One region of the Nonomuraea sp. JJY05 genome, then DNA from elsewhere that is predicted to be linked to it. Evidence: riboswitches for the same ligand, from Rfam matches in the RefSeq annotation. Region 1 holds a riboswitch; each other region holds the start of a gene.
What was found. Region 1 has a riboswitch for cyclic di-AMP ahead of ACFKCF_RS11100 (CHAP domain-containing protein). Riboswitches for the same ligand answer to the same signal wherever they lie in the genome.
Positions count from the first base shown of each region.

Region 2: linked by a shared signal. The riboswitch ahead of ACFKCF_RS40785 (glycoside hydrolase family 25 protein) and the one ahead of ACFKCF_RS11100 (CHAP domain-containing protein) in region 1 are both predicted to bind cyclic di-AMP.
Region 3: linked by a shared signal. The riboswitch ahead of ACFKCF_RS27715 (coiled-coil domain-containing protein) and the one ahead of ACFKCF_RS11100 (CHAP domain-containing protein) in region 1 are both predicted to bind cyclic di-AMP.

Region 1 covers NZ_JBIEIS010000006.1:323,817-327,031, forward strand. The annotation lists gene ACFKCF_RS11090 (aldo/keto reductase) at 1-581, shown strand, start outside; gene ACFKCF_RS11095 (Gfo/Idh/MocA family protein) at 601-1,554, shown strand; cyclic di-AMP (ydaO/yuaA leader) riboswitch at 1,672-1,809, shown strand; gene ACFKCF_RS11100 (CHAP domain-containing protein) at 1,823-2,497, shown strand; gene ACFKCF_RS11105 (YoaK family protein) at 2,782-3,215, shown strand, end outside.
Region 2 covers NZ_JBIEIS010000033.1:77,505-80,719, reverse strand. The annotation lists gene ACFKCF_RS40790 (rhodanese-like domain-containing protein) at 1-1,333, shown strand, start outside; cyclic di-AMP (ydaO/yuaA leader) riboswitch at 1,758-1,901, shown strand; gene ACFKCF_RS40785 (glycoside hydrolase family 25 protein) at 1,914-2,678, shown strand; gene ACFKCF_RS40780 (DUF4142 domain-containing protein) at 2,949-3,215, shown strand, end outside.
Region 3 covers NZ_JBIEIS010000018.1:9,494-12,708, reverse strand. The annotation lists gene ACFKCF_RS27725 (DeoR/GlpR family DNA-binding transcription regulator) at 1-319, shown strand, start outside; gene galT (galactose-1-phosphate uridylyltransferase) at 316-1,395, shown strand; cyclic di-AMP (ydaO/yuaA leader) riboswitch at 1,460-1,601, shown strand; gene ACFKCF_RS27715 (coiled-coil domain-containing protein) at 1,607-2,563, shown strand; gene ACFKCF_RS27710 (DinB family protein) at 2,585-3,085, shown strand; gene ACFKCF_RS27705 (ATP-binding protein) at 3,095-3,215, opposite strand, start outside.

The sequences.
Region 1 (3,215 bases):
GCCGCGCGGAGGCGGCCTTCGACGAGTCCCTGGCCCGGCTCGGCCTCGACTACATCGATCTCTTCCTCATCCACTGGCCGGTGCCGCAGCAGGACAAGTACGTGCAGGCGTGGAAGGCGCTCGAGAAGATCTACCGTGACGGGCGCGTCAAGGCCATCGGCACCTCCAACTTCGGCATCGCCCACCTCACCCGCCTCATGAACGAGACCGACATCGTGCCCTCGATCAACCAGATCGAGCTGCACCCGTACCTCCAGCAGCGCGAGATGCGCGCCTTCCATGAGGCCAACGGCATCCTCACCGAGGCGTGGAGCCCGCTCGGCCAGGGCCAGGGCCTGCTGAACGACCCGGCGCTGGCCAAGCTGTCGGACAAGTGCGGCAAGACGCCCGCGCAGATCGTGCTGCGCTGGCACCTGCAGCTCGGCCACGTCGCGATCCCCAAGTCGGTCACCCCGGCGCGCATCGCCGAGAACATCGGCGTCTTCGACTTCATCCTCGACGCCGAGGACATGGCCGCCATCGGCGCGATGAACAGGGGCCAGCGGATCGGACCCGACCCCGACACGTTCAACATGACCTGACTCGTCTACGATCTCCCGCGTGCGGGATTTTGCGTGGGGTATAGCAGCGACAGGGAATATCGCGCGGACGGTCGGGGCGGCCATCGCGGCCGAACCGGGCATGCGGGTGGCCGCCGTCGGGTCGAGGAACTTGGGGCGGGCGCAGGCGCTGGCCGCGACGCTGGGGGCGGAGTCCGCGTACGACTCCTATGAGCGGCTCTGCGCCGACCCGGCCGTGGACGCGATCTACGTGGCGACGCCGCACGCCCAGCACCTGGAGGTGGCCGAGGTCGCCATCGCCGCGGGCAAGGCCGTGCTGTGCGAGAAGCCGCTGGCCGCCACCGTGGACGACGCGGAGAAGATGGTACGCCTGGCCCGCGAGGCGGGCGTGTTCCTGATGGAAGCGATGTGGATGCGGTTCAACCCGCTCATCCAGAAGATCGCGGCCGAGGAGCGCTTCGGCGACCTCCGCTCGGTGCACGCCTCCTTCGGCTTCGCCAAGGCCTACGACCCGCAGCACCGGCTGTGGGCGCCGGAGCTCGGCGGCGGGGCGCTCCTGGACCTCGGGATCTACCCGTTCGGCCTGGCACAGCTGTTCTTCGGCATGCCCTCCGAGCTGCGGATCACCGGCACTCTGGCGCCCAACGGCGTCGACGCGGAGGCCGGCGGCGTCCTGCTCTACGCCGGCGGGAGGAAGGCTCTCGTGGAGACTTCGTTGCTCGGGAATTACCCGAACCATGCCTGCGTTGTAGGGACTCAGATGCGGGCGGACCTCCAGGCGCCGTTCTGGGCGACGCCGCGGATTCTGCTCTCCGGGCCCTCCATGGAGCCGGAGGAGCATGTGCTCGATCCGGCTGACAACGGGTACGCCGGAGAGCTCCGCGAGGTCCGTGCCGCGACGGCCGAAGGCAGGACCGAAAGTTCGATCATGCCGCTTGACGAATCCCTTGCCATGATGGGGCTTCTGGCCGAGGCTCGCAGGCAGGTCGCCTAGCTGGGCCTTTATCGATTTGTAACCCTCTTGCCTTATGCATTACGTTTGAGGCATTCTTGAGACATACGTCCGGTTTGTCCGGACTTGTCTGACCATCGCACGACACATCACAGGACCGTCCTGTGACCGCTGAATCCGCCCTCGGGCGGAACCGGGGACCCACGTCCTTTGGGGTGAATCGGCACTTCGGTGCCGTAGGGCAGCTTCCACGCCCGAACCCGTCAGCTAACCCGGTAAGCGGTATGGAAGCAAGGAGCAAACCCCCTCGATGGCCAACTTCCGCTTTACCTCTGCTGCGAAGACCAACATCGCCCGCGCCCTTCTCGGCGCCACCGTCCTCGGATCCGCGTTCGGCGCCCACATGACCAGCGCCACCGCAGCGGAGAAGCAGCCGATCGACACGGCCACCATCGCCGACCACGCCGATCGCTCGCGCGAGACCAAGGTCAGCGTCACCGCCGACCAGGTCCTGGCGCTCGCCAAGGCCCAGGTCGGCATCTCCGAGAACGCGGCCGGCGGCGGCACCAAGTTCCAGCGGTGGTACGCCAACTCGCAGCGCGCCGCGGAGACCATCGCCCGTGACGGCGGCAGCCGCGCCCACTACCTGAACGCCGCCTGGTGCGCGATGTTCGTCTCCTGGGTGGGCGAGCAGACCGGCGCCCGCTCGCAGATCGGCTGGGACGCCTGGACCGTCGCCCACGCCAAGTGGTTCGCGGCCAACCACCGCTTCGGCACCGAGGCCAAGCCCGGCGCCGTCGTGTACTTCTCGTGGAGCGGCAGCAAGAACCTCAACGACATCAACCACGTCGGGTTCGTCGAGAAGGACAACGGCGACGGCACCATCTCGACCATCGAGGGCAACACCGGCAACGGCAAGGTCGAGGAGCGCATTCGTCCCAAGTCCCAGGTCGTCGGCTACGGCTACCCCCAGTACCGTTCCTGACCTGACTTCCCCCAGGCGCTCCATCCCCCGCGCCGCCCAACGAGCGCGCGTCCCGCAACGGGACGCGCGCTCGTCGCGTTCACCCGCGCGAGTGCGGCGGCCCGCCACCGGGGAGGACCCGAGGCGAGCCGCCCGCCACCGGGGAAGACCCCAGACGAGCCGCCCGCCACCGGGGAAGACCCCAGACGAGCCGCCCGCCACCGGGGAAGACCCCAGACGAGCAGCCCGCCACCGGGGAAGACCCCAGACGAGCCGCCCGCCACCTCGCCAAGGAGCCGCCCGCCATGCCAGCCGCGCGCAGACGCCCCGGAAGGCTGGTGCGCAGCGGGCTGCGGTGGGTCGCCGACGGGCTCTTCCCGGGCGGCGCCAACCCGCACGGCGTCCTGCCCGCCCTGCTGATCCTCCTGGCCCTCGTCACCGGCCTCGTGGACGCCGTCAGCTTCCTCGGCCTGGGCCGCGTCTTCGTCGCCAACATGACCGGCAACATCGTCTTCCTCGGCTTCGCCCTGGCCGGGGACGCGCAAATGTCCAAATGGGCCTCACCGGCGGCCCTCGCCGCCTTCGCAGCCGGCGCCTGGAGCGCCGGCCGGGCGATCAGGCGGGTTCCGAACCCGCGACGGGCGTTCGCCGCCGCCACCGCCGTACACGCGCTCCTCGTCGCCGCCGCCCTCGCCGTCGCCCTCACGGCCGGACATCGCGCGACCTGGCCCCACGCGAC
Region 2 (3,215 bases), on a different contig from region 1:
CCACGACGGGCACGTGGCGGTGGTGATCGATCCTCAGCGCGACATCGACCGCGTCCTCACCCTGGCGGGTCGCCTGGGCGTGCGCGTCACCCATGTGGTGGAGACCCACCTGCACAACGACTACGTCTCCGGCGGTCTGGCGCTGGCCCGGGTGAGCGGGGCGGCGTACCTGGTGGGCGGGGACGAGGAGGTCGGCTTCGAGCGCGTGCCGGTCGCCGACGGGGATCGGATCGCCGTCTCCGAGCTGATGTGGCTGGACGCGGTGGGCACGCCGGGACACACCTTCCACCACCTCTCCTACGTACTGGCCGGTCCGGGCGGGCCGGAAGGGGTGTTCACCGGAGGGTCGCTGCTGTTCGGCGGGACGGGGCGTACCGACCTGCTGGGCGCCGAACACGCCCGCGCTCTGGCCCGCCATCAGCACGCCTCCGCGCGGCGGCTTTCCGGCCTGCTGCCCGACGGCGCGCGGCTCTGGCCCACGCACGGGTTCGGCAGCTTCTGTGCGGCAACGCAGTCCGGCGCTTCCGCCTCGACCATCGGCCGGGAGAAGGACGTCAACCCGGTGCTGCGGATGGAGGCCGACGACTTCGTCGCCCACCTCCTGGAGGGCCTGGACGCCTTCCCCGCCTATTACGCCCACATGGGCGCGCGCAACGCCGCCGGCGCGGAGCCGATCGACCTGACCCCGGTACGGCCGGCCGACAGCGCCCAGCTGCTGGCTCGCCTGCGGGCGGGCGAATGGGTGGTGGACCTGCGCTCGCGCAAGGCGTTCGCGGACCGGCACCTGGCCGGCACGCTCAGCTTCGGCCTGGACGGGCCGATGGCGACCTGGCTGGGCTGGCTGGCCCCTTGGGGCACACCCCTCACGCTGCTCGGCGAGTCGGCCGAACAGGTCGCCGCCGCCCAGCGCGAGCTGGCCCGCATCGGCATCGACCGCCCGGCCGCCGCCGTGACCGGCACCGTCGAGCAGTGGGCCGGGCACGACCAGGACCTGATCGCCGAACTGGCCACCGCGAGCTTCGCCGACCTGGCCGCCGCTCGCGCGGGCGAACCGGCCGGTGGCCCACCCGTTCTCGACGTGCGGATGGGCAACGAATGGCGGGCCGGGCACGTGGCCGGAGCCGTTCACATCCCGCTGCCCGAGTTGCCGGGGCGCCTGGCCGAGGTGCCGGAGGGAACGGTGTGGGTGCACTGCGGCAGCGGCTACCGGGCCGCGGCGGCCGCGAGCCTGCTGGCCCGCAGCGGCCGCCACGTGGTCCACATCGACGACGCCTACTCCCAGGCCGCCGACGCCGGCCTGCCCATCACCACCCCTGACGAGGAGCCCTCCTGACCACCTTCGGCGCGCGCCTCGCCGGGATCCGGCGACCCGCCGAGTGGGCCGGTCGGCGCGCACCCTGGGAACGGCGGTGCTGGTCGGCCGGGGGCGTTGCAGAGCGCAGCTGGAGTCACGATTTCCCGTAAAACGGTGTTCAGTCACAATGGCACCGCAGGAATAGCCTGCCTCGTCTGTGCCGCGGCCCTTGGGCGTGGAAGCGACGGCCCCGATTTTTTGCCCTCTTCCAGAATCCCGTGCAGGCACGGCATTTCGGCGCCGCCAAGGCGCCGACACCCGCAAATCCGATTTGCACTACTTGCACTATCTATGGGTACATGTCTATCTTTTGCCTAGTCGCGGCACAGATGTGGCCCTTTCGTCGCATCGTTGCCGCTTCGTTGACCGGACCGTGCGCTGACCGGAGAAACTCTTCGGGGACAGCGTTCGGCCGCCGAATCCGCGCCTCGCGGAACCGGGGACCCATCTTCTTGGGGTGAATCGGACGCCAGCCCACGCTGGGCCCGTAGGGCACTTCCAGGCCCGAACCCGTCAGCTAACCCGGTAGGCGGTATGGAAGCAAGGAGTCAATGCCGTCATGCCCAAGCCTCGGCTTGCCACAATCGCCTGCACCCTCAAGAATCACCGCGATCTCCTCACCAGGTACTTCAGCTTCGGCGTCGCCGGCGCGATCCTCGCCGGAACCACCGCCATCGCCAGTCTGGCTCTCGCATCGCCCGAGCAGGGGCCGGTGGAAGCGCCTCGCCATGGAACCGGATCCCTCATCTACGGCCTGGACATCTCCAATTACGAGCCCCTGTACGACTGGAATGCCAGCCCGGCCAAGTTCGGCATCATCAAGGCCACCGAGGGCACGACCTTCCGCGATGCCTCGTTCGCCAGGCACTGGCGCGAGCTGGGCAAGAAGGGGATCGTACGCGGGGCGTACCACTACGGCCACCCCCGCAACAATCCCATCGCGGAGGCCGAGCACTTCCTGTCCGTGGTGAACTCGCAGCCCGCCGAGACCGGCGACCTGCTGGTCCTCGACCTCGAGACCGCGGACGGCAAATCCGTCGCCGAGGTCAACGCCTGGGCCAAGACGTGGCTGTCGTACGTGAAGGCCAAGACGGGAATCACCCCGATGTTCTACAGCGGCTGGAACTTCGCCAACAAGTACGGCAAGGGCCTGGCCCAGTACCCGTTGTGGGTCGCCCACTACAGCAAGGCCAAGGGGGCGATCACCCCGCCCGCCGACTGGAAGTCCTGGACCATCCACCAGTACTCCGAGTCCCCCGTCGACCAGAACGTCTCCGCGCTGACCGCCGACCAGTTGCGCGACCTGGGCCGCCGCACTGCCTGAGCGGGGTCACAGCGATCCGTTCCTGACGTGCTCCTCCTGGTCCGGAGGAGCACGCGGCAGCCGCCTCGATGACGCCGGCGAACCCGCCGCCGGCCGCCTCGGGCAGCGGCTTGGCGGCCGGCCCGCCGGCGTGAGCAGCAGACCGGCAGTCTTGCCTAATGCAAATCTTGCACACTGCCATGAACGCTCCCCCACCCTTCCCGCGTATCCCTCAGTGACCGGCGCCACTCACGAAGGCCGCAGGCAAGGACCGGAAGGGGATGACGGCGTATGCGACTCCTCGACAGCCGTCGCGCTCTCATCAGTTGCGGCATTGCCGCCCTCTGCACTCTGACCGCCTGCGCCGGCTACACGCCGGCGCCCGTCTCCGACACCGCCGCCCTCAACACCGGGCCGACCGCCCTCGACACCGAACCGGCCGACGCGCCCACCGACGCGCCCACCGTCCAGGCAGTGGAGGACGAGCCGGAGACCGGCACCCGGCAGACCAAATGGGGACCGATGTCGGAGGCCGACCAGGAGCTCATCAAGAAGGTC
Region 3 (3,215 bases), on a different contig from region 1:
GCTGGTGGGCCCGGTGGCCGTGGCCGCGATCCGCCGCCTGCACGTGGACACGCTGTTCCTCGGCGTGCACGGGATGAGCGTGCGGGCCGGGTTCACCACCCCCAACCTGCTGGAGTCGGAGACCGACAGGGAGCTGGTGACGGCCGCCGGCAGGCTGGTCATCCCCGCCGACCACACGAAGTGGAACACGGTCGGCATCAGCACCATCGCCGAGCTGACCGAGGCCGACGTGGTCATCAGCGACGCGGGGCTGCCTGAGGACGCACGCATGGAGCTGGCCGAACGGGCCGGAGAACTGATCATCGCGGAGGGCTCGTGAAGCGCACCATCACCCACCTGGCCGACGGCCGTGAGCTGATCTACTTCGATCGGCGGGACGACGCCGACCGGAGCGCGATCGACCGGCGGGTGCTCGACCCCCGGCCGGTGGCCTCCGAGTTGCGCTACGACCCGCTGACCGAGGAGTGGATCGCGGTGGCGGGGCATCGGCAGACGCGCACGTTCCAGCCGACCGGCTCGGCGAACGAGTGCCCGCTGTGCCCGTCGTCGGACACGCGGTCGACGGAGGTGCCGTCGTACGACTACGACGTGGTGGTGTTCGAGAACCGATTCCCCTCCTTCTCCGGCAATTTCGGGACTTACGCGGATGCGGGGGGCTTGAGTGAGGTCCGGCCGGGGGTGGGGCGGTGCGAGGTGGTCTGCTTCACCTCTGAGCATTCGTCGTCCTTCTCCAGGCTCTCCGACGGCCAGGTGGAGCTGGTCATGGAGGCGTGGGCCGACCGGACGGCCGAGCTGTCCGGGATCGAGGGCGTGGAGCAGGTGTTCTGCTTCGAGAACCGGGGTGAGGAGATCGGCATCACGCTGGCCCACCCGCACGGCCAGATCTACGCCTACCCGTACGTCACGCCCAGGACCAAGCTCCAGCTCGCCGCCGCCAGGCGCTACTCGAAGGGCAACCTGTTCGCCGACGTGCTGGCCGCCGAGCGGGCCGCGGGAACGCGCGTGGTGGCCGCCAACGAGCTGTGGACGGCGTTCGTGCCCGCCGCCGCGCGGTGGCCGTACGAGGTGCACATCTACCCGCACCGGCAGGTGCCCGATCTGGCCGCGCTGACGGATGAGGAGCGGTCGGCGTTCGCGCCCCTCTACACCTCGGTGCTGCGGGCCTTCGACGACCTGTTCGGCGTGGTGATGCCGTACATCTCGGCCTGGCACCAGGCACCCGTGCGGCAGGACCGCGAGCTCGGCTACCTGCACCTGGAGCTGTTCAGCATCAGACGGGCGCCGGGCAAGCTCAAATACCTGGCCGGGTCGGAGTCCGCGATGGGGGCCTTCGTGAACGACGTGCTGCCGGAGGAGGCCGCTCGGATGCTTCGATCACAAGTAGATCACTATTAGATTTCTAATGGGGGTCGCGTTACTCGTGATCTACCACTAACATCCCTTTTGTGCCGGCCGTAACATCCGGCACACGCCTAATCCCGGGCGAGTCGCCCGGGAGCCGGGGACCCATCCGCACCTGGGGTGAATCCACTTCGGTGGTAGGGCACGCAGCTCCCAGCCCGAACCCGTCAGCTAACCCGGCCGGCAGAGGGAGAGGAACATCCACGTGGCGGCTGTGTCCCCCGCGACTTTCGCCATCGGCCTCGTCACGGCCGCCGCCGTCGCACTCCTGCCGGCGACCGCGGCCTCGGCGGCGCCCAAGCCGTCGGAGGCCGAGCTCCGCGCCCAGCTCAAGCAGCTCAACGGCAAGATCGACAAGCTGATCGAGAAGTACAACCTCAAGCGCGTCGAGCTGGCCAAGGCGCAGGCGGCCGCCAAGGCGGCCAAGGAGCGGCTGACGGCCGCGGAGAAGACGCTGGCCGCCGCCGAGCAGCGGGTCGGCGAGCTCGCCAGGATGCGCTACCAGAGCCACGACCCGTCGCTGCCCTCCGTCCTGATGGTGCAGAACGGCGGCGGCGCCGCCCTGCTGGAGCAGCTGACGGCCGAGCGGCAGGCCCTGGTCCAGGGGGTGGCCAAGGCCCGTGACGACAAGAAGAAGGCCTCCGACGAGGCCGCCGCGCTGGCCACCCGGATCGGCGTGGACGCCAAAGAGGTCTCCGAACAGCGCGCCGAGGCCGAGGACGTCATCGACGACATCAAGAAGAAGCTCCAGGACCTCGTGCCGTTCGGCCCCGGCCGCAAGTCCGACGGCAGCTGGGCGCCCGAGCTGCCCACCGGCTCGGACAACATCACGGCCCGTACGCGGCTGATGAAGGCGGAGCTGGAGAAGAACTTCAAGCTGCCGTACACGGTGGGCTGCTTCCGCTCCGGCTCCAGCGGCGAGCACCCGCTGGGGCGGGCCTGCGACTTCATGATGAGCACCGGCGGCACGATGCCCGCGGCCATCAACAACGCCCTGGGCGACCGCATCGCGGACTGGGCGCTCAAGAACAAGGCCAAGCTCGGCGTCAAGTACGTGATCTGGAAGCAGCGCATCAACATGGGCTCGGGCTGGCGGGCCATGTCGGACCGCGGCAGCATCACCGAGAACCACTACGACCACGTCCACATCTCGATGTACTGAAGCTGGATAAGGTCGGACATCATGACTGACACCCGGATTCCGCCGGCTCTCACCGGCGATGAGCGGACCACGCTGAACAACTGGCTCGAATGGCACCGCGGCACCCTCGCAGTCAAGTGCGAGGGCCTGTCGGACGATCAGCTGCGCCTGCGCTCCGCCTCACCCTCGGCTCTGTCCCTGCTCGGTCTGGTCCGGCACATGGCCCACGTCGAACGCTCCTGGTTCCGCCGCGTGCTGAACGGCGAGGACCTCCCCAAGCTGTGGGACAAGGACCGCGACAACGACGCCGACTTCAAGGAGGTGGACAGCGCCTCCGTCAAGGAGGCCTTCACCACGTGGGAGGAGGAGATCGAGCGCGCCCGCGCCATCTCGGCCGCCAAGCCGCTGGACGCCGTCGGCGACCGCAACGGGCGGGAGTGCACCCACCGCTGGATCCTCATCCACATGATCGAGGAGTACGCCCGTCACAACGGGCACGCGGACCTGCTGCGCGAGCGCATCGACGGGGTGACCGGAGACTAGCGGGAGCGATCAGGGCTCGGTGCGGAACAACGCCCACACGGCCTTGCCGCCGCGCGCCAGCGGGTCCCAGCCCCAGCACTGGCTGTAGGTCTCGACGATGTAGAGGCCGCGCCCGTTCTCGGAGATGAAG